Regions from separate parts of the Nonomuraea sp. CA-141351 genome, predicted to be linked through region 3. Evidence: riboswitches for the same ligand, from Rfam matches in the RefSeq annotation. Region 3 holds a riboswitch; each other region holds the start of a gene.
The links. Region 3 has a riboswitch for cyclic di-AMP ahead of ACQPWU_RS44185 (coiled-coil domain-containing protein). Riboswitches for the same ligand answer to the same signal wherever they lie in the genome.
Positions count from the first base shown of each region.

Region 1: linked by a shared signal. The riboswitch ahead of ACQPWU_RS21390 (CHAP domain-containing protein) and the one ahead of ACQPWU_RS44185 (coiled-coil domain-containing protein) in region 3 are both predicted to bind cyclic di-AMP.
Region 2: linked by a shared signal. The riboswitch ahead of ACQPWU_RS58685 (NlpC/P60 family protein) and the one ahead of ACQPWU_RS44185 (coiled-coil domain-containing protein) in region 3 are both predicted to bind cyclic di-AMP.
Region 4: linked by a shared signal. The riboswitch ahead of ACQPWU_RS01910 (glycoside hydrolase family 25 protein) and the one ahead of ACQPWU_RS44185 (coiled-coil domain-containing protein) in region 3 are both predicted to bind cyclic di-AMP.

Region 1 covers NZ_CP191982.1:4,519,576-4,524,913, forward strand. The annotation lists gene ACQPWU_RS21380 (alpha/beta fold hydrolase) at 1-229, shown strand, start outside; gene ACQPWU_RS21385 (YoaK family protein) at 224-907, opposite strand; gene ACQPWU_RS21390 (CHAP domain-containing protein) at 1,119-1,793, opposite strand; cyclic di-AMP (ydaO/yuaA leader) riboswitch at 1,806-1,943, opposite strand; gene ACQPWU_RS21395 (Gfo/Idh/MocA family protein) at 2,060-3,013, opposite strand; gene ACQPWU_RS21400 (aldo/keto reductase) at 3,033-3,854, opposite strand; gene ACQPWU_RS21405 (hypothetical protein) at 3,953-4,897, shown strand; gene ACQPWU_RS21410 (DUF6716 putative glycosyltransferase) at 4,900-5,338, shown strand, end outside.
Region 2 covers NZ_CP191982.1:12,478,939-12,484,276, forward strand. The annotation lists gene ACQPWU_RS58660 (histone-like nucleoid-structuring protein Lsr2) at 1-68, opposite strand, end outside; gene ACQPWU_RS58665 (RDD family protein) at 586-1,074, opposite strand; gene ACQPWU_RS58670 (RDD family protein) at 1,184-1,708, opposite strand; gene ACQPWU_RS58675 (hypothetical protein) at 1,724-2,719, shown strand; gene ACQPWU_RS58680 (amino-acid N-acetyltransferase) at 2,730-3,299, opposite strand; cyclic di-AMP (ydaO/yuaA leader) riboswitch at 3,576-3,725, shown strand; gene ACQPWU_RS58685 (NlpC/P60 family protein) at 3,731-4,774, shown strand; gene ACQPWU_RS58690 (LuxR C-terminal-related transcriptional regulator) at 4,789-5,001, opposite strand.
Region 3 covers NZ_CP191982.1:9,416,177-9,421,514, reverse strand. The annotation lists gene ACQPWU_RS44195 (DeoR/GlpR family DNA-binding transcription regulator) at 1-717, shown strand, start outside; gene galT (galactose-1-phosphate uridylyltransferase) at 714-1,793, shown strand; cyclic di-AMP (ydaO/yuaA leader) riboswitch at 1,858-1,998, shown strand; gene ACQPWU_RS44185 (coiled-coil domain-containing protein) at 2,004-2,960, shown strand; gene ACQPWU_RS44180 (hypothetical protein) at 3,176-3,322, opposite strand; gene ACQPWU_RS44175 (YybH family protein) at 3,771-4,253, shown strand; gene ACQPWU_RS44170 (YceI family protein) at 4,316-4,879, shown strand.
Region 4 covers NZ_CP191982.1:372,025-377,362, forward strand. The annotation lists gene ACQPWU_RS01900 (NAD-dependent epimerase/dehydratase family protein) at 111-1,082, shown strand; gene ACQPWU_RS01905 (glycosyltransferase family 2 protein) at 1,079-1,738, shown strand; gene ACQPWU_RS01910 (glycoside hydrolase family 25 protein) at 1,796-2,572, opposite strand; cyclic di-AMP (ydaO/yuaA leader) riboswitch at 2,585-2,727, opposite strand; gene ACQPWU_RS01915 (WD40 repeat domain-containing protein) at 3,067-5,331, shown strand.

The sequences.
Region 1 (5,338 bases), 4.9 Mb from region 3:
CGACAGCCGCTACACGCTGGACCTGGTGCCCGCGCTGAAGGCCGATGAGACGCCGAAGCTGCTGGTGTGGGGCGAGGACGACACGTTCCAGGAGGTCCGGTACGCCGAGCGCTTCGTGGCCGAGATCCCGAACAGCACGCTCGTGCGCATTCCCGGGGCCGGGCACATCCCGATGGAGAACGACCCGGCGGGGGTCGCGCGGGCTCTGGCGGATTTCTTCCTCTCATGAGCGCCCGCGGGCTGCGAGGGCGACGATCGCGAGCAGGACCAGGGCGAGCGTCAGCGCGGCTGCGGGGCCGATGTTCAGGTGCAGCGTGGCGCCGGCGAGCGCGCCGAGGAACATCGCCGCGACGGAGGCGAACCGGCGGAAGGCCGCCCGCCCGGGGGTGTCGGCGGCCAGGCCCGTCAGGGTGGTGGTGAGGACGTTGGTGACCAGGTCGGGTACGCCCAGCGCGCGTACGGACGCGTTCTGCAGGCCCATGCCGCACGCGAGCAGCGCGATGAGCGCCGCCCTGGCCCCGGCGGTGTGGTGTCCGGCCGTGAGGGCCACTACGAGGCCGGCCGCGACGAGGACCGCGTGCACGGTGGTGGCGATGGTGAACGCCCGCCGCGCGTTCCCCACCTGCCTGGTCAGCAGGCCGGCGCTCCACGCTCCGGTCCCGAAGCAGGCGAGGGACAGGGGAGGGGCCCATTTCGACAGGTCTCCTCCGCCAACCAGGGCGAAGCCCAGGAAGACGATGTTGCCGGTCATGTTGGCCACGAAGACGCGGCCCAGGCCGAGGTAGCTGACGGCGTCCACGATTCCGGTGACCATGGCCAGGAGGATCAGCAGGGCGGGCAGGAGGCCGTGTGGGTTTCCGCCGCGGGGGAACAACCCGTCGGCGACCCACTGGAGCCCGCCCTTCATGGCTGCTTCGAGACGACGGCTCCTGGGCGTGGGCTGGGTCTCATGGCGGCTCCTTGGCGAGGTTCGCGCGTGGCTCTTCCCGCGAGCCTGCTTCCCTCGGGTCTTCCCAGGTGGCGGGCCGCTCATCCGGCCTGCGCCTGACCCGCCTCGCCGGTGGAATGCGAAGAGCGCGCGCCCCTTTCGGGACGCGCGCTCGTCTAGCGCAACAGGGTCAGCCGGCGTACTGCGGGTAGCCGTAGCCGACGACCTGGGACTTCGGACGCACGCGCTCTTCGACCTTGCCGTTGCCGGTGTTGCCTTCGACGGTCGAGATGGTGCCGTCGCCGTTGTCCTTCTCGACGAACCCGACGTGCTGGATGTCGTCGAGGCTCTTGCTGCCGCTCCAGGAGAAGAACACGACCGCGCCGGGCTTGGCGACAGTGCCGAAGCGGTGGTTGGCCGCGAACCACTTGGCGTGGGCGACGGTGTAGGCGTCCCAGCCGACCTGCGGGCGGGCGCCGGTCTGCTCGCCGACCCAGGAGACGAACATCGAGCACCAGGCGGCGTTCACGTAGTCGGCCCGGCTGCCGCCGTCACGGGCGATGGTCTCCGCGGCGCGCTGTGAGTTGGCGTACCACTTCTGGTACGGGGTGCCGCCGCCGTAGGCGTTCTCGGAGGTGCCGACCTGGGACTTGGCGAGCGCCAGGACCTGGGAGGCGGTGACGTTGATCTTGGTTTCCCGGGACTTGGCACGGTCGTTGTCGTGAGTGGCTGCGGTGGCCGGCTGCTTGTCCGCGGCGGAGGCCGCGGTCATGTGGGCGCCGAGCCCGGAGGCCAGGACGGTCGCGCCGAGCGCGGCTCGGACGATGTTGGTCTTCGTGGCAGCGGTAATGCGGAACTTGGCCATCGAGGGGGTTACTCCTTGCTTCCATGCCGCTTACCGGGTTAGCTGACGGATTCGGGCGTGGAAGCTGCCCTACGGCACCGAAGTGCCGATTCACCCCATGGGACTTGGGTCCCCGGTTCCGCCCGGAGGCGGATTCAGCGGTCACAGGACGGTCCTGTGATGTGTGTCGCGATGGTCGGACATCGCCGGACAAACCGGACGAATGTCTCAAGAATGCCTCAAATGTAATGCATAAGGCAAGAGGCTACAAATCTGTAACGACCCAGCTAGGCGAGCTGCCTGCGAGCCGCGGCCAGGAGCCCCATCATGGCAAGGGACTCATCAAGCGGCATGACCGAGCTTTCGGTCCTGCCTTCGGCCGTCGCGGCGCGGACTTCGCGGAGCTCTCCGGCGTATCCGTTGTCCGCCGGATCGAGCACATGCTCCTCCGGCTCCATGGAGCGCCCGGAAAGTAAAATCCGCTGCGGGGCCCAGAACGGCGCCTGGACGTCCGCCCGCATCTGAGTACCTACAACACAGGCATGGTTCGGGTAATTCCCGAGCAACGAGGTCTCTACGAGAGCCCGCCTGCCGTCGGGGTAGAGCAAGACCCCGGCCGCCTCCGCGTCCACGCCGTTGGGGGCCAGGGAGCCGGTGATCCGCAGGTCAGAGGGCATGCCGAGGAGCAGCTGAGCCAGGCCGAACGGGTAGATCCCGAGGTCGAGCAGGGCCCCGCCGCCCAGCTCCGGCGCCCACAGCCGGTGCGCCGGATCGTAGGGCTTGGCGAAGCCGAATGAGGCCTGCACGGAGCGGATGTCGCCGAAGCGCTCGTCGGCCGCGATCTTCTGGATGAGGGGGTTGAAGCGCATCCACATGGCTTCCATGAGGAACACGCCTGCCTCGCGCGCCAGCCGTACCATCTTCTCCGCGTCGTCCACGGTGGCGGCCAGCGGCTTCTCGCACAGCACGGCCTTGCCCGCGGCGATGGCGGCCTCCGCCACCTGCAGATGCTGGGCGTGCGGCGTCGCGACATAGACGGCGTCCACGGCCGGATCGGCGCACATCTGCTCATAGGAGCCGTACGCCGACTCCGCGCCCAAAGTGGAGGCCAGGGCCTGCGCCCGTCCTAAGTTCCTGGACCCGACGGCGGCCACCCGCATCCCCGGCTCGGCCACGATGGCCGCTCCCACAGTCCGCGCGATACCGCCTGTCGCCGCAATGCCCCACGCAAAATCCCGCACACGGGAGATCGTAGACGAATCACATCATGTCGAACGTGTCGGGATCGGGACCGAAACGCCGGCCCCTGTTCAGCGCGCCGATGGCGGCCATGTCCTCGGGGTCGAGGATGAAGTCGAACACGTCGATGTTCTCGGCGATCCGCGACGGGGTCACGGATTTGGGGATGACGACGTTGCCGAGCTGCAGGTGCCAGCGGAGCACGATCTGCGCGGGCGTCTTGCCGTACTTGCCGGACAGCACGGCCAGCGCGGGGTCGTCGAGCAGCCCCTGGCCCTGGCCGAGCGGGCTCCAGGCCTCGGTGAGGATGCCGTTGGCCTCGTGGAAGGCGCGCATTTCGCGCTGCTGCAGGTACGGGTGGAGCTCGATCTGGTTGATCGACGGCACGATGTCGGTCTCGTTCATCAGCCGGGTCAGGGTGTCGATCGTGAAGTTGGAGGTGCCGATGGCCTTCGCCCGCCCATCACGGTAGATCTTTTCCATCGCCTTCCACGCCTGCACGTACTTGTCCTGCTGCGGCACCGGCCAGTGGATGAGGAAAAGGTCGATGTAGTCGAGGCCGAGCCGGGCCAGGCACTCCTCGAAGGCCGCCTCGGCGCGTCCGTGGTCGGCGTTCCACAGCTTGGTGGTGACGAACACCTTCCGGCGCGGCAGCTCCGATTCCCGCACGGCCTGGCCCACGCCCTCCTCGTTGCCGTACGCGGCGGCGGTGTCGACGTGCCGGTAGCCGGCCTTCAGCGCGGTCGTGACGGCCTGCGCGGCCTCGTCGGCGGCGACCTGCCAGACGCCGTAGCCGAGCTGCGGGATGTGCACGCCGTCGGCGTTGAGCAAGAGAGAGTTCATAGCCTCCATTGTTCACGTCGCGTTTCTGAGGGCTTAAGGCGGCGGGGCTAGCTTGAAGCGGTCGTGAACGGGCCATCACCCGGCTGGGAGGAGCAGGAGTGGTCGAACAGGCGTCGGCCTGGGTGGAGTCTCCGCTCCAGATGCTGTGCGCCGTCGAGGCCCACCACGCAGGCTTGCTCGGTCCCAAGACGGTCGTCGTGCCGCGCTCGGGTCTTCGGCCGCTGAAGGCCACGCGCCGGGAGCTGAGGTCTCTCGGGCTACCCGACGGACTGGAGCTCGCCGACCCGCGCGAACGCATGCCCAGACGCGTGCAGGCCGTCGGCGACGCCTTCTCCGGCAGGGTGCAGCTGCGCTGGCTCACCTCGCGTCCGGGCCGCATCGTGATCGTGGACGACGGTCTGGCCACTCTCCGGCTGCTCGAGCTGCTGGCCGCGGGGCCGTACCGGCCGCTGCTGCGGGCCAGGGCCCAGCCGACCAAGCTGCGCGCCGCGCTGGGCCTGGCGGCCGCGCTGCGGCTGCGCCTGAGCGACGTGTCGGTCTTCACCGCCCTGCCCGTCGACAAGTCCCTGGAAGACGCGGTACGTCGGGCCGGGATCGATCTGGTACGCCACCAGTTCGCCTGGCTGCGGGCCCAGCCGCCCAGCGCCGAAGGGCCGGCGGAGCGCACGGTCGTCCTCGGCACCTCGCTCGTCAGGAACGGCCTGGTGCACCGCGACCACTACCTGCGCTGGCTGACCGACCTGGCCGCGCGCGAGCCGCTGGCGTACTACCCGCACCGCCGCGAGGACCCCGTCGACGTCGCGCTGATCCGGGAACGCCCGGGGATCACGGTCCACGACGCCGGTGCGCCCGCCGAACTGACGCTGCGCGGCCTGGACGCGAGCCAGCGCGTGCTCAGCCTCCCCTCGACCGCGATCACCTCGCTGCGGGTGCTGCTCAGCCCGCGCGGTGTCGCCGTCGAGCCCGTGGAGGTCCCCGAGGACTGGTGGACCAGCAGGGCGGCCCCCGCCCTTCGTTCGCATCTGACGGGAGTGTCCGGTTGAAAGTGTTGGCGGTCGCCGACTCCGACTCGTACCTGAAGTGGGCGGCCTGCCTGCTAGGCGACCTGCCCGGGGGAGGTGCGGCGGAGCTGGTGGTGGTGCGTACACCTATCACGCCTTCGCCTGAGCAGATCGCCGCCGCCGTGGGCGGCGGCGTGGAGCCGCCGCCGGTGCTGTCGGCCCGGTCCGTGCGGCGGCTGGCCGAGCGTACGCAGCCGGACGTGGTGCTGGTGGCCTGCACGGGGCCGGTCGTGGACGTGCTGGTGGCCGAGGTGTTCGCGGGGCTGCGGCCGCGGCCGGTGTTCGTCAGCGGACTGCCGGGCATCTCGGTGCCCGCGACGGAGAAGGCGTGGTTGTTCCGCAGCGGGTGCGACCTGTTCGTGGTGCACAGCGAGCGGGAGGTGGCCGAGTTCTCCGAGATCGCCGCCAGGCTCGGCGGGGGAG
Region 2 (5,338 bases), 3.1 Mb from region 3:
CTGACCGTCTCATTGGCCTCGCCCCCATCGAGGTCATCGATGAGAATCTCCTGGATCTGCTTGGCCATGTACGCAATCCTTTCGCGGAGCATTGTTTCATTCGCCTGCCCAAACATATACCCGGAAAGGCGCGGAGACAATTCAGCGCTGCGGGGATTCGGCTGACTGGCCGATCAGTTCTGGCTCCTCGGCCTGATCCTCACGGTTTCGGCGACCTCCGAGGACCTCGGATCGGACCAACTTCACTACGCCAAAGATGAAGGCGCCGCCCACCACCACCGGGGGGATGAGCGCTGACAATACGTCTGTAAGGGCTTCCATTCGTCCTCGCCTCCACGGCTAGCGGGGTTTCGGGGGCGCATTATGTGGATGGGAGCGCGACCAGGAGGAGCACTGGGACCCTCGTGACGCACAAGGTGTCTACCACCCAGACACGACCATAGCGGCGCACAGATGCCCCACGCGTCGCGGGGGCGCCAACGTCCGGCAACCCGGACGCCCCATAGCCTAATGCCAGTCTCTCCAGACTCCTTACCGGATCAAGGGAAAATTTTGAGAATTGGCATCCCGCCTGGGGCAGATGGCTCACTGAAGATCTTTTACGACGCGCGTTCCAGCTAGTCTGTCATGCGGTCCCCGCTCCAGGGGCTTGTCGATCAGGATGAGCAGGCCCACACAGAACAGGAGCATTCCGGCGAGCAGATTGGCCACGGGAATGCCCATCAGCATGACAGGCCCCGGATACAGCAGGGACCGTTTGAGCAGCGCCCCGGACGGAACATCGTCCGGGGCCAGGCGAATCCTCATGATCGCCTTCCCGAACGTCCTGCCGCGCCTGGAATGGGCCCACCAGTCGTAGCCCACATAACCCAGCCCTGCGGCCAACCACGCGAACGCACCGGGCAGCCGGCCGTCGAACACCTCCAGCATGCCTACAGTTCGGAAGATGCCCCATAGCGCGATGAACAGAATGTAATAGAACACCCCGAAGACGAGCGCTTCAATCGCTCGGGCGGCGAGCCGTTCCCACCATTCCGCGGGCAGCGCGTCCGCCCACGACGGCGACCCGGCCATAACTCCCACCTCGCGTCATCAGCGACCCAGGCCCTCATTTTGGTACGCCTCCCGCACACAAAACAGGGGCCGGCACGAAGCCGGCCCCTGCTTTTACCTGTCGCGTGAACTACTTGATCTTCACCACTACGGTGTTCGCGAACTTGTCGGCGAACGTCTGCTGCAGAGGCTTGTCCCACAGCTGCGAGGCGCCGTTCAGACCCGTGCCGATGACGCCGAACAGCGGGCCGATGAACGGGATGACGCCGAGGAAGTACCAGCCCCAGGTGCCTGCCGCACGCTTGAGCGCCGCGTCGGTGGCCAGGCCGCCGGGCGGCATCCCGGCACCGACCGGCACGACCTTGATGCCCATGACCATCTTCCCGACCGTCTGGCCGTTCATCTTGGTCATGAAGAAGTCGTAGCCGACATACAGCAAGGCCAGGAGGAGATACTGAACGAGCCCCACCAGGAAGCCGCTCAGGATACCGGTGGTAAGACCTGTGGCGGAGTCGTAGCCCACGGCGAGCAGGCTGACGACGATGGTGATCAGCGTGTAGAGGATGCCGAAGATGACGCCGTCGATGATCCTCGCCACCAGGCGCTGCCACCACTCCGCCAGCGGAGCCGGCGCGCCGGGCGGCTGCACGCCCACCGGACCCGGCTGTCCGTGGGCCTGACCGTAGCCGGGCTGGCCGTACTGCTGCGGCTGCCCGTAAGCCTGGCCGTACTGCTGCTGGTCGCCGTACTGCTGGCCGTAGCCCGGCTGGGCCTGCTGCTGGCCGTACTGGGGCTGACCGTACTGCTGCTGGCCATAGTCCGGCTGGCCCGGCTGCTGCTGGCCGTACTGGGGCTGCTGACCGTACTGCTGCTGCCCGTAGTCCGGCTGGGACTGCGGCTGCTGGCCGTACTGCTGCTGGCCGTAGTCCGGCTGCGACTGGGCCTGCTGGCCGTAGCCCTGCTGCCCGTAGTCCGACTGCGGCTGCTGGCCGTACTGAGGCTGCTGACCATAGTCAGGCTGGGACTGGGCCTGCTGACCGTACTGCTGGCCCGAGGGAGGCTGCTGGCCGTAGCCCTGCTGCCCGTAGCCGGGCTGCGACTGGGGCTGCTGGCCGTAACCCTGCTGGCCCGACTGCGGCTGCTGGCCGTACTGGGGCTGCTGGCCGTAGCCCTGCTGGCCCGGCTGCTGCTGGCCGTACTGGGGCTGCTGACCATACTGCTGCTGCCCGTAGTCCGGCTGCGACTGGGCCTGCTGGCCGTAGCCCTGCTGCCCGTAGCCGGGCTGGGACTGCGGCTGCTGGCCGTACTGGGGCTGCTGGCCGTATTGAGGCTGCTGCCCGTACTGGGGCTGACCGTACTGCTGTTGCTGGCCGTACTGGGGCTGCTGGCCATACTGCTGTTGCTGGCCGTAGCCCTGCTGGCCGTACTGGGGCTGCTGACCGTAGGCATCGTCCGCCCGGTAGCCGACCACAGTCACGTCGGGGTCGGGCTCGCCGGGGCGGCGACCCGCGTTCTGTTGACCGTATTCCGGAGTGCCGGCGGGATTGTCGCCGGATTCGTCCTGTGGATACGGCGGCTGTCCGGTGCTCACCGTGTCACCTCGCTTCGAGTGCGCATGTGGCACGTGTCAGGACACATGCCTGTGCTGCCCAACGTATCGACATAGGTATCAACAATCACCTTTCCATCTGGTCAAGGTCCGCGTCACCCGATGTCAGGTGGAGCAGCATGCGGGTGTTGCCCAGCGTGTTCGGCTTGACGTGTTCCAGGTCGAGGAACTCGGCCACACCCTCGTCATACGAGGCCAGCAGTTCGGCGTAGACCTCGGGTGAGACCGGTGTGCCCTGGATCGGGCGGAACCCGTGCCTCGCGAAGAAGTCGACCTCAAAAGTGAGACAGAATACACGTCGCAGACCCAGATCTTTGGCGTGCTGGATCAACGCGGAGACAATCCGGTGGCCGACGCCCATCCCCCGGCACTCGGGATCCACGGCCACCGTGCGGATCTCTGCGAGGTCCTCCCAGAGCACGTGGAGCGCGCCGCAGCCGACGACCTGCCCGCCTCGGTCGGCCACCCAGAACTCCTGTACGTCCTCGTACAGCGTCACAGTGGCCTTTTCCAGGAGCCGCGGGCCCGCGCCCGCGTAGGTGTCCACCAGGCGCCTGACCGCGCGCACGTCGGGCGTGCGGGCTCTCCGGACCACCACCGCGGTCTCGGGCGTTGTCAGTTCGGCCACCTGCTCCATGGCTCTCCAGGGTACAGATCTCATTACGGCTCGGCCCTAACTCCCATAGCTCGGCCCATCCTGTTACATCCCGTGGCCAGACGAGCACGGAGCTTGCCCCCAGTCTCGTTTGCGCGAAAGCACGGACATAGAGGGCATAAGGTCTGTTCTGCACAGGTGATCACGAGATCACCTTGTGACCCTTCGGTTGTGAAACCTCTACAGACTTGGCAGTTCTGGTTGAGCACGAACCTGGAGTGCATTAGTGTCCAGCGACAATGTTTCCACGCGTGCCGCGCGGGAGACACGCTCAATTCCCGAAAGGGAAGCCGGGGATCCATCGGTGGCGACCTCCAGCGCCACCACAGGGGTGAGTCCGAGTCTCTCGGTAGGGCTGCTCCGGCCCGAACCCGTCAGCTAACCCGGTAGGCGTCCAAGAGAGGAGCTGGTTGGTGAAGCGCACGCGCAACGGCGGGGGGAAGTCGGCGGGCAAGCACGCCCGCCCTCCGGAACGGGCACGGCGCCCACGCCACTTCGGTGTGGTGAGTCTCACAGTCGCCGCGCTGCTGTTCGCCATCCCCGTCGGTTCGGCGTCCGCGGACCCCAAGCCCTCGTTGAAGGAGCTCGCCGACCAGGCCCAGGAGCTGCACACGCAGATCGAGACGCTGACCGAGCAGTACAACGGCCAGCGGGAGAAGCTCAAGACAGCCAAGAAGGCCTCTGAGGTCGCGCAGAAGACGCTGACGAGCAGCGAGACGGATCTGGCCGCCAAGCGCGCGAAGGCCGCCCTGCTCGCCCAGAACGCCTACATCACGGGCGGCCTCACCAAGACTCTGGCGTTCGCGACCTCCGAGGACCCCGAGGAGTTCCTCAGCCGCGCCGCGACCTCGTACGCACTGGAGCAGGAGCAGGGCGAGGAGATCAACCAGCTCGCCAAGGCCATGGACGCCGCCGCCCGTGCCAAGGCAGGCGCCAAGGCGCGCATCGACGAGGTCCAGAAGATCGTCGATGACCTCCAGTCCAAGCGCGACAAGATCACCAAGCTGGTCACCAAGGTCGAGAGCAGCCTGTTCAAGCGGGCCCTCGGCGAGGCGGGGCAGCCAGGCACGCGCGCCGTGCGGGTCAACCTGCCCATCGCGGGCAGCGGCAAGGCCGCGGAGGCCGCGCGGTGGGCGCTCACGCAGCAGCTCAAGCCGTACGTCTGGGGCGCCGAGGGCCCGAGCTCCTACGACTGCTCCGGGCTGGTCATGGCGGCGTACCAGCGGGTGGGCATCTCGCTGCCGCACTACACCGGCGACCAGTGGACCGCGGGCAGGCACATCTCCCGCTCTGAGCTGCGGCCCGGCGACCTGGTGTTCTTCTACAGCGACCTGCACCACGTGGGCATCTACATCGGCGGAGGCATGATGGTGCACGCCCCGCAGACGGGCGACGTCGTACGGGTCTCGGCACTCGGCAGGCGGCCCTTCGCCGGCGCGGTGCGCATCGCCGACTGAGACATCCCGCAGCACTAGATCAGCTGGCGGCGCGCGGCCCAGGCCACGGCCTCGATCGCCGTGGCGACGCCGATGCGGTCGCAGATGCCCCGTAATCTCCGGCGTACCGTGCGCCCGCTGATATCCAGACGTCTGCCCACCCGATCGACCGTGACTCCCCTTGCCAGCTCCGCCAGCAGCGCCAAATCAGCATGGCTTAGCTCAACGCCTTCAGTGAGCACATCCATCGGGAGCCCTCCCCCCCAACAGCAGAACTCGGACCTCACAGATGGGCCAAAGCCGCTCCTCGCAGACGGTAAACGCATCCTGGAAAGGTCGTCAAGCATGACAATCGCCGCACTTGACGAGCTCTATTGACATGATCCGTTATATATGAGGCACTCGCGATATGTCAGGGCGCCCGGTCTCGGATGAGTGATCTCATTGGGCCTGCCATGTGCCATCAATGGGATCTTCGGGCGTTGCCGATTTGGATCTGTTCGGCGCGGAGTTTCGGTGTGATCCATAAGCCGGTCGTTGCCGCCGGAGCGCGCGATTCGCGATCTTCCGCTCGCACGGCGAGCC
Region 3 (5,338 bases):
GTGGCGGACCTCGTCCGCGAGCTCGGCGTCTCCGACATGACGATCCGCCGCGACCTCGAGGTGCTGGCCGAGCGCGGGCTGCTGGAGAAGGTGCACGGCGGCGCCACCGCACTCGGCCCCGGCTCGACCGAGGAGCCGGGGTTCACCGCCAAGTCGGCCCGCCAGCAGCAGGAGAAGGAGGCCATCGCGCGGCGCGCGGCCGGTCTCGTCAGACCGGGCACGGCCGTGGCCCTCTCGGCGGGGACGACCACGTGGGCGCTGGCCCGCCACCTCATCGGCGTCCCCGAGCTGACGGTGATCACCAACTCGATCCCGGTCGCCGAGGTCTTCCACCGCAACCCGCGCTCAGACCGCACGGTCGTGCTGACCGGCGGCGTGCGCACGCCGTCCGACGCCCTGGTGGGCCCGGTGGCCGTGGCCGCGATCCGCCGCCTGCACGTGGACACGCTGTTCCTCGGCGTGCACGGGATGAGCGTGCGGGCCGGGTTCACCACGCCCAACCTGCTGGAGTCGGAGACCGACAGGGAGCTGGTGGCGGCAGCCACCAGACTGGTCATCCCCGCCGACCACACGAAGTGGAACACGGTCGGCATCAGTACGATCGCCGAGCTGAGCGAGGCCGACGTGGTCATCAGCGACGCGGGGCTACCCGAGGACGCACGCACGGAGCTGGCCGAACGGGCCGGAGAACTGATCATCGCGGAGGGCTCTCCTTGAAGCGCACCATCACCCACCTGGCCGACGGCCGAGAGCTGATCTATTTCGATCGGCGTGACGACGCCGACAGGAGCGCGATCGACCGGCGGACACTCGACCCCCGGCCGGTGGCCTCCGAGCTGCGTTACGACCCGCTGACCGAAGAGTGGATCGCGATGGCGGGGCACCGGCAGACGCGCACGTTCCAGCCGACCGGCTCGGCGAGCGAGTGCCCGCTGTGCCCGTCGTCGGACACGCGCTCGTCGGAGATCCCGGCGTACGACTACGACGTCGTGGTGTTCGAGAACCGGTTCCCGTCCTTCTCCGGCAATTTCGGGACTTACCAGGATGTGGGCGGGTTGAGCGATGTTCGCCCGGGAGCGGGGAGGTGTGAGGTCGTCTGCTTCACCTCTGAGCACTCGTCCTCCTTCTCCCGGCTCTCCAGCGACCAGGTGGAGCTGGTCATGGAGGCGTGGGCCGACCGCACGGCCGAGCTGTCCGGGATCGAGGGTGTGGAGCAGGTGTTCTGTTTCGAGAACCGGGGCGAGGAAATCGGTATCACGCTCGCCCACCCGCACGGCCAGATCTACGCCTACCCGTACGTCACGCCCAGGACCAAGCTCCAGCTCGCCGCCGCCAGGCGTTACACCAAGGGCAACCTGTTCGCGGACGTGCTGGCCGCCGAGCGGGCCGAGGCGACGCGGGTGGTGGCCTCCAACGAGCTGTGGACGGCGTTCGTGCCCGCCGCCGCGCGCTGGCCGTACGAGGTGCACATCTACCCGCACCGGCAGGTGCCCGATCTGGCCGCGTTGTCGGAGGAGGAGCGCTCGGCGTTCGCGCCGCTCTACACCTCGGTGCTGCGGGCCTTCGACGACCTGTTCGGCGTCGTGATGCCGTACATCTCGGCCTGGCACCAGGCGCCCGTACGGCGGGATCGCGAGCTCGCGTACCTGCACCTGGAGCTGTTCAGCATCAGGCGGGCGCCGGGGAAGCTCAAGTACCTGGCCGGGTCGGAGTCGGCCATGGGTGCTTTCGTGAACGACGTGCTGCCGGAGGAGGCCGCGCGTATGCTTCGATCACAAGTAGATCACTATTAGGTTTCTAGTTAGGGTCGCATTACTTGTGATCTACCACTAACATCCCTTTTGCACCGGCTGTAACTGCCGTTGCATGCCTAATCCCGGGCGTGTCGCCCGGGAGCCGGGGACCCACCTCGTTCTGGGGTGAATCCGACCACGTGTCGGTAGGGCACCTCCACGCCCGAACCCGTCAGCTAACCCGGCCGGCAGAGGGAGAGGAACATCCACGTGGCGGCTCCGTCCCCCGTGGCGCTTGCCATCGGTCTCATCACTGCCGCGGCCATCGCCGTCCTGCCGGCAACCGTGGCGTCGGCGGCCCCCAAGCCGTCGGAGACCGAGCTCCGCGCCCAGCTGAAGCAGCTCAACAGCAAGGTTGACAAGCTCATCGAGAAGTACAACCTCAAGCGCGTCGAGCTGGCCAAGGCGCAGCAGGCCGCCAAGGCCGCCAAGGACCGCCTGGCCACCGCGGAGCAGACGCTGGCCACGGCCGAACAGCGGGTCGCCGACGTCGCCAGGATGCGCTACCAGAACCACGACCCATCGGTGCCCGCCATCCTGCTGTCCCAGAACGCTCCCGGTATCGCCCTGCTCGAACAGCTCACAGCCGAGCAGCAGGCCGTCGTGCAGGGTGTGGCCAAGGCACGCGACGAGAAGAAGCAGGCCTCCGACCAGGCCGCCGCGCTCGCCACCCAGATCAGCGCGGACGCGAAGGACGTGGCCAAGCAGCGCCAAGAGGCCCAGGACGTCATCAAGGACATCCAGAAGAAGCTCCAGGACCTGGTGCCGTTCGGCCCCGGCCGCAATTCGAACGGCAGCTGGGCCCCGGAGCTGCCCACGGGCTCGGACAACATCACGGCCCGTACGCGGCTGATGAAGGCGGAGGTGGCGAAGAACTTCAAGCTGCCGTACGAGGTGGGCTGCTTCCGCTCAGGCTCCAGCGGCGAGCACCCGCTGGGGCGGGCCTGCGACTTCATGATGAGCACCGGCGGCACGATGCCGGCGGCCATCAACAACGCCCTGGGTGACCGCATCGCGGACTGGGCGCTCAAGAACAAGGACAAGCTCGGCGTCAAGTACGTGATCTGGAAGCAGCGCATCAACATGGGCTCGGGCTGGCGGGCCATGTCGGACCGCGGCAGCATCACCGAGAACCACTACGACCACGTGCACATCTCGATGTACTAGAAATGGGGATTTTGCATCTGGTGCTGTATATCCACTGGTTGAGATGGCGTTCGTGCTGGCAGCCATGCGGTTGAGCGTTCGGAGTGCCAGCTCCGCCGTGTCGCCTGTGGTGCTCTGAGCCGCATTTCTTCTCGTTCTCCGGACACCTTCTCGCATCAGATGCGAGGGGGTGTTGACGGTGAGAAGGGCGGCTGTGGAGCGCCGTTCGCGCGCACCTACCTGCTGCGACGCCTGCGTGGAAGCCACGTGATCAGCACGGCCAGGGCGACGGTCGCGCAGGCGCCCGCCGAGTCGATGTCGCCTTCGGCGAACGCCAGTGCCGTCGGCAGCAGCGGCATCCAGAAGAAGGCCACGGATGGCATTTCGTTTGTATCGCTGCTTCGGCGGGATCTCGGGAGAACTCGGCCCTGGTGTACATGATCGCCACGAAGGGGCCCATCGTGAGGATCACGAACAGCCAGTGGATGCCGGTGGTGGGCGCGAACTGGAGTCAGGCCAGATCCGCAGCGCTCATGGTGCGTCCTTCCTGGTGCGGTGGTGCCTGTGCGGGCCTTTGCGACCGTAGAGGACAGACGCTTATGCCTTCCAAGACCGGTTTCGCCATGAACGGATGACCCGTAAGGCATAGTCCCTCGCTGAGGGTCCGCATCCGGCTCGCCGCCCCGCATTGAGCTCACCCAAGGAGCGTTCGACCAGGCGATGCGAAGCGCCTCGCGGCCCGGCTGCAGCTCCATCATGCCGCTCAGGACATAACGCCATAGCAATATTAATCTTAGACAAGATAACCCTTGAGCCATAGCTTCGGGAGGTGTGAGAAGCCAGATTCCACCTCAAGGGAAGGTTGGGGTAGCGATGCCTACGCAACGCGAGGTAGATGAAGCCAAGATCCGCCAGCTGGTCGACAAGATCGTCGAAGGGCTCCAAGGCAAGGATCTCGAGGGTCTGAAGCGGCTTTACGCAACGGACATTGTGTCCTTCGACATCGAGCAGCCGCTCCAGCATGTGGGGATCGAGGCGAAGCTCAAGAACTGGGCGCCCGTGTTCACGTTCTTCGAGAGCGTGACCTATGAGGTTCGAGACCTGACGCTCACCGTGGGCGATGATGTGGCGTTCGGGCACGCGTTCGCTCGTCTCGGCGGCACGCTGAAGAACGGGACGGCAACGAGCGGTATGTGGGTCAGGGTCACGTACTGCCTCCAGAAGATCGACGGCACGTGGTTGATCGTGCACGACCAGGTCTCGGTGCCGCTCGACATCTCCAGCGGCAAAGGAGTTGTCGACCTCGAGCCCTGATCCCGCCACCCCACTCCCGCCTGCGCCGCGTCGCCGCGGCACCACATTCATGGAGGAAAGCCATGACCCCCGTCCCCGCGACCGTCGAGATCCCGGGCTATCTGGCCGGCACCTGGAAAGCCGACCCGGTGCACTCCGAGATCGCCTTCACCGTCCGTCATCTCATGATCAGCAAGACGCGTGGCCGGTTCACCATCTACGACGTCACGCTCGTCACGAGCGAGGACCTGCTGGGCACGTCGGTGGCCGCGACGATCGACCTCGCGTCCATCGACACCGGCAACGAAATACGTGACAACCACCTTCGCACCGCCGACTACCTCGAGATCGAGAAGTACCCGACGATGAGCTACCGCTCGACCGGCATCCGCCAGACCGGCGACGGTTGGGCCGTCGACGGTGAGCTGACGTTGCACGGCGTCACACGGCAGGTACCGCTGGCCGTCGAGGTGAACGGGTTCGGCCCCGACCCGTGGGGTGGACAGCGGGCCGGCTTCTCCGCGACCGCGGAGATCAACCGGCGCGACTTCGGCATCGACATCAGCACCCCGATGGAGGCCGGTGGCGTCGTAGTCGGCGACAAGGTGTCGATCAGCCTCGAGATCCAGGCCGCTCTCCAGAAGTGACCCGACCCGGACGGGCGGCTCGCAAAGCCCCATCCACCGATCGTGCGGTGTCCCGATTCCGCGGTTCGACCGAGCGGATCGGGACACCGCCACTCTGGTCCAGCGCCTCGTCGAGCTCAGGAGGATTGCCGTGAGCGCCGATCCCGGCATCGTCATCATCGGGGCGAGCCTGGCCGGCGCGAAGGCTCGCCAGGCCCCCGCTGGTGCATGGCCTGGCCGGCCTTGAACTCCTCCGCCCGCGCACCCAGGCCGACCGCCATGGGCGCATCGCCCTGGTGACGGCCTGTCCGCGGCCGGTATGCACCGATGCCATGACCTCGCCCAGCACGGCTGCGATGTCCGCGAGAAGCCCCGCGGCCGCCACATGCCGGTGTCCGCTGTGAACCTGAATGACAGGCTGGAGCCGGAGGCCGATCTCTCGGCTGCGAGCCCGTGCGCGGCTACCGACGGCGGCGGACT
Region 4 (5,338 bases), 3.7 Mb from region 3:
TCGTGGCCGCTGGAGAGCCAGACGTTCGCACTCCATAAGAACCCTTACGAAGTGCGAACGTCGCTACAGACCGGCCGCGAGGCGGGGCTAACGTCGGCCAGGTGAGAGTGATGGTCACCGGCTCGGCCGGATTCATCGGTGGTCACGTGGTCGAGGCACTCGAGGCCGAGGGGCACGAGGTCGTCGGCCTCGACCTGCGCACCGGTGCCGACGTGCGCGACGTTGCGGTGCTGGATCGGCTGCTGCCGGGCGTGGACCTCGTGGTGCACCAGGCCGCCAAGGTCGGTCTCGGCGTGGACGTCTCCGACCTGCCGGACTACGCCTCGATCAACATGTACGGCACGGCCGTGCTGCTGGCGGCCATGGCGCGCCATCGGGTCGAGCGGCTGGTGCTGGCCTCCTCGATGGTGGTCTACGGCGAGGGCTCCTACGAGTGCCCCGGGCACGGCCGGGTGCGCCCGGGCCCGCGCACGAGACGGGACCTGGAGCGGGGCCGGTTCGACCCGGCCTGCCCTGACTGCGGCATACCGGTCCGCTGCGTCACCATCGCCGAGGACGCGCCGCTCGATCCGCGCAACGCCTACGCCACCAGCAAGCTCGCCCAGGAGCACCTGGCCGCCAACTGGGCAAGGGAGACCGGCGGCAGCGTCGTCGCACTCCGGTACCACAACGTCTACGGCCCGCGTATGCCCCGCGACACCCCCTACGCCGGAGTCGCCGCGATCTTCCGTTCCGAGCTGGAGGCGGGACGGCCGCCGAAGGTCTTCGAAGACGGCGGCCAGCTCCGCGACTTCGTGCACGTACGCGACGTCGCCCGGGCGAACCTGGCGGCCGCCCTCGCGCCCGCGCATCCCGGCGAGCCGCGCGCCTACAACATCGCCAGCGGCACCCCGCACACCGTCGGCGAGATGGCCGCCGCACTGGCCGCCGAGCGGGGCGGGCCGGCCCCGCGGATCACCGGCGGCTACCGGCTCGGGGACGTCCGCCACATCGTCGCCTCTCCCGAGCGGGCAGGCCGCGAGCTCGGCTTCCACGCCGAGATCGGGTTCGAGGCGGGCATGAAGGAGTTCGCGTGGTCATGACCGTCGAGGTGATCCTGCCCTGCCTGAACGAGGAGGCCGCGCTCGGCTGGGTGCTCGGTCGCATGCCCGAGGGCTACCGTGCCCTGGTGGTCGACAACGGTTCCACCGACCGCTCCGCCGAGGTCGCCCGCGACCTCGGCGCCCGTGTGGTGCACGAGCCGCGCCGCGGCTTCGGTGCCGCCTGCCATGCGGGGCTGCTGGCCGCGAGCGCGGAGGTGGTCTGCTTCATGGACGCCGACGCCTCCCTCGACCCCCGCCAGCTCCCGAGAGTCGCAGAACCCGTCATAGGCGGCCACGCCGACCTGGTGCTCGGCGCCCGCCGGCCGTGCGAGGCAGGCGCCTGGCCCTGGCACGCCCGGCTCGGCAACGCCGTCATCGCCCGCGGCCTGCGTCGCCGCACCGGGGCGCCGCTGCACGACCTCGGGCCCATGCGGGCCGCCGGACGGTCCCGGCTGCTGGCGCTCGGGCTGAACGACCGCCGGTTCGGCTACCCGCTCGAAATGGTGCTGCGCGCGGCCGCCTCCGGCTGGCGGATCGCGGAGGTGGAGGTGGACTACCTGCGTCGAGCGGGCCGTTCCAAGGTCACCGGCACCGTCCGGGGCACCCTGCGGGCCGCCTCCGACATGCGGCGGGTCATGGCCGAACACATGAGGTGACGCAGCCACAGGTAGGCGTGGACGGACGCGGGCGCCGGCCGTTCGCGCCTTGCTTGCTCAGGCGGCGCGGCGGCCCAGGCTGCGCAGTTGGTCGGCGGTCAGTGCGGAGACGTTCTGGTCGATGGGGGTTTCGGTGTACTGGTGGATGGTCCAGGACTTCCAGTCGGCGGGTGGGGTGATCGCTCCCTTGGCCTTGCTGTAGTGGGCGACCCACAGTGGGTACTCGGCCAGGCCCCTGCCGTAGGTGTTGGCGAAGTTCCAGCCGCTGTAGAACATCGGGGTGATCCCGGTCTTGTCCTTCACGTACGACAGCCACGTCTTGGCCCAGGCGTTGACCTCGGTGACGGACTTGCCGTCCGTGGTCTCCAGGTCAAGGACCAGCAGGTCGCCGGGCTTGGCGGGCTGGGAGTTCACCACGGACAGGAAGTGCTCGGCCTCCGCGACGGGGTCGTTGCCGGGGTGGCCGTAGTGGTAGGCCCCGCGCACGATCCCCTTCTTGCCCAGCTGGAGCCAGTGCCTGGCGAAGGAGGCGTCGCGGTAGCTCGTGCCTTCCGTGGCCTTGATGATGCCGAACTTGGCCGTGCTGGCGTTCCAGTCGTACTGGGGCTCGTAGTTGGAGATGTCCAGGCCGTAGGTGAGAGATCCGGTCTCGTGCTGAGCCGCGTGTTCCGGGCCGTTCTCCGTGGAGGATGCGAGCGCCATGCCGGCCACGCTGGCGACGGCGGCGGTCCCGGCGAGGATCGCACCGGCGACGACGAAGCTGAGGCGCTGGGTGAGGGGATCGAAGTGATGCTTGAGGGCGTGGGCGACTGTGGCAAGCCGAGGCTTGGGCATGACGGCATTGACTCCTTGCTTCCATGCCGCCTACCGGGTTAGCTGACGGGTTCGGGCCTGGAAGTGCCCTACGAGCGCAGCCTGGGCTGGCGTCCGATTCACCCCAAGAGGTGGGTCCCCGGCTCCGCTGGGCGCGGATTCGGCGGCCGAACGCTGTCCCCGGAGAGTTCTGAGGGCAGCGCACGGTCTGGTCAACGAAGCGGCAACGATGCGGCGAAAGTCGTCCCATCTATGCCTTGATTAGGCAAAAGATAGACATCTACCCATAGATAGTGCAAGTAGGGCAAAATGTGATTTCCGCATATCAGCCGCTGAATAGCGCTGAAGTGCCGTGCCTGTAAGGGTTTTCGGGCTCGGTAAAGTTTGAGGGCCGCCTCTTCCAGGCCCCGCTCAGGCGATGCGAAGACCTACGATTGTCAACATACGGGGGCGAATCACCCGTACGTTGCTATTGTGACTTGGCATCATTCCACGGGTAATCGGGACGCGAGTCGATGACGCTCGATCTCACCTTATTGAACGAGGCCGGTCCGGCGTTCCTGCGCGGCGCGCTCGGCGGATCGTGCCCACCGGCCCTGCTGCGGGCCTATCGCCGGGCGCTCCCGCGGCTTCTCGCTCTACCCGGCCCCGAACGGCTCGAGCACCTGCGCGCGACCGCCGCTGCCGAGGAACCGGAAGCCCTGACAGCATTCGATGCGGTAGATCCGGGGACATGGACTCTGGCATGGGAAACCGGCGAGCGGCCCACGGCCTTCCACGTGTGCACGGCCCGGCACGACGGCCCGGTCTGGGCGGTGGCGATGGGCGAGTTCGAGGGCCGCACGTTCGTGGCCAGTGGCGGCGAGGACCACGTGGTACGGCTTCGCGACGCGTTCGACCAGTCAGGGCCGGACCTGGAGGGCCATACGGCGAGTGTCCGTGCCCTGGCGTTCGGCGTGGTGGACGGCCGCCCGGTGCTGGCCGGCGGCGACCACGACGGCACGATCCGTACCTGGGACCCGCTCACCGGAGCGAGCGGGTTCACCCGTGACACGACCGGAGGCCACCCGACAGCCATGGCCTTCGTCGAGGCCGAGGGCGGGCGGATGCTGCTCGCCGTGGCGATCGGCTTCGACAACCGCGGCATCCCGGCCGAAGACGAGGACGGGCGCGTCGACCTGCTGGACCCGGCCACCGGCGAGCTCGTGCGAGAGCTGCGTGCGGAGGAGAGGGACGGGATACTCGACCTCGCGGTGGCGAAGCTGGGCGAGCGGACCGTACTCGCCTCTCTGAGCCCCTACGAGCTGTACGTGTGGGACGTCGCCACCGGCGAGCAGTTGGGGACCGCCGAACTGAGCGATGTCTGGGAGGACATGGAGCAGGACGGGTTCGCTCCGCCCCTGCTCGTGGGCGTAGGGAGTGGGCGGCCCGAAGTCGGCGTGGTGGTCCGGATCGAACACCCGCCGGGCTACACGGTGCAAAGCCGCAAGGTGGTCTACCTGAAACTGGAGAACCTCGGCGAAAGGACCCCCAGTCAGGGGTTCGACCGCGACCAGGGGCCGGTGACCATGACGACTCACGACGGGCGGAACGTGATGCTCGTGGCGAACCACACCGGAGCCGTCGGGGCGTGGGAACGGCCTGCCAAGGCCGTGATCTGGCACCCGGGCCACGAGACGGACGTCGACCTGGACGCCGACACCCGCCTGATCACGGCCGCCGCCTTCGGGCGCCTGGAGGAACGCCTCTGCCTGGCCACGGCCGGTCTCGACGGGACGGTGCAGGTCTGGGACGCGCAGACGCCTCACAGACACCGGCGGACCGGCTACGGCGGGTCGGGGCTGGCGGTGTTCACCACAGTGCAGGGCGCGCCCGCGCTGGCCGTCGGCACGCACAGTGACACCGTGCTCCTGGTGGACGCGGCGAGTGGAAAGAAGATCGGTTCGGTGGGTTGCCGTCAGAGCGGCCGCGGGCACGACTGCGACATCTCGCCTTACGACCACTGCTGCCGAGGACTGGCAGCCGGAAATGTGGCCGGTCGGCCGTACATCGCGAGCAGCGGCTGTGCCGCCTACGGCACCATGCTGTGGCAGCCGCTGAGCGAGATCCGTGGGATCACCAGGAAGGGAGATGCCAAGGACGGCCAGGTCACCTTCGGCGGCATGGATCACGCCTCACCCACCGCTCTCGCCTTCGGCGAGGCCGACGGCCGGGCGCTGCTCGCAGCCGGCGCCGACGTGTGGGACCCGGTCACGCAGGAGCGCGTGGCCAAGCTGCCCAGGTGGGGGTTCTCGCTGAGCGAGAGCGCCTTCGGCAAAGCCGGGGACCAGTCGGTGCTGGCCACACGGTGCGGCAGCAAGGTGGACCTCTGGAACCCGCTGACCGGCCGGCACATCCGGGCGCTCGGCGTGGACGACGCCGGCGAGGGTCTGGCCATGGGCCGGATCGCCGATCTTGACGTACTCGCCGTCGGCAGCGGGAGGTACGTGCACCTGTGGGACGCCACCACCGGGGAACGCCGGGAGTGGATTCCGCATACATCGACCGTCACCTGCCTGAGTCTGGTCGAGCACGGTGACCGGGTCCTGCTGGTGACTGGGACCGAGGACGGCACAGTGGGGCTGTGGGACGCCGCCTCCCAGCGCCGCCTCGCCATCCTTGGCGCGTTCGCCCGCCCGGTACGCTCCGTCGCCGCGGCGGCCATCCGCGGGAACCTGCACGTGTACGGCCAGTCTCACTACGGCCGCGTGCTCGCTTGGCACGTCGACGTACCGGGCTGATCGGGCC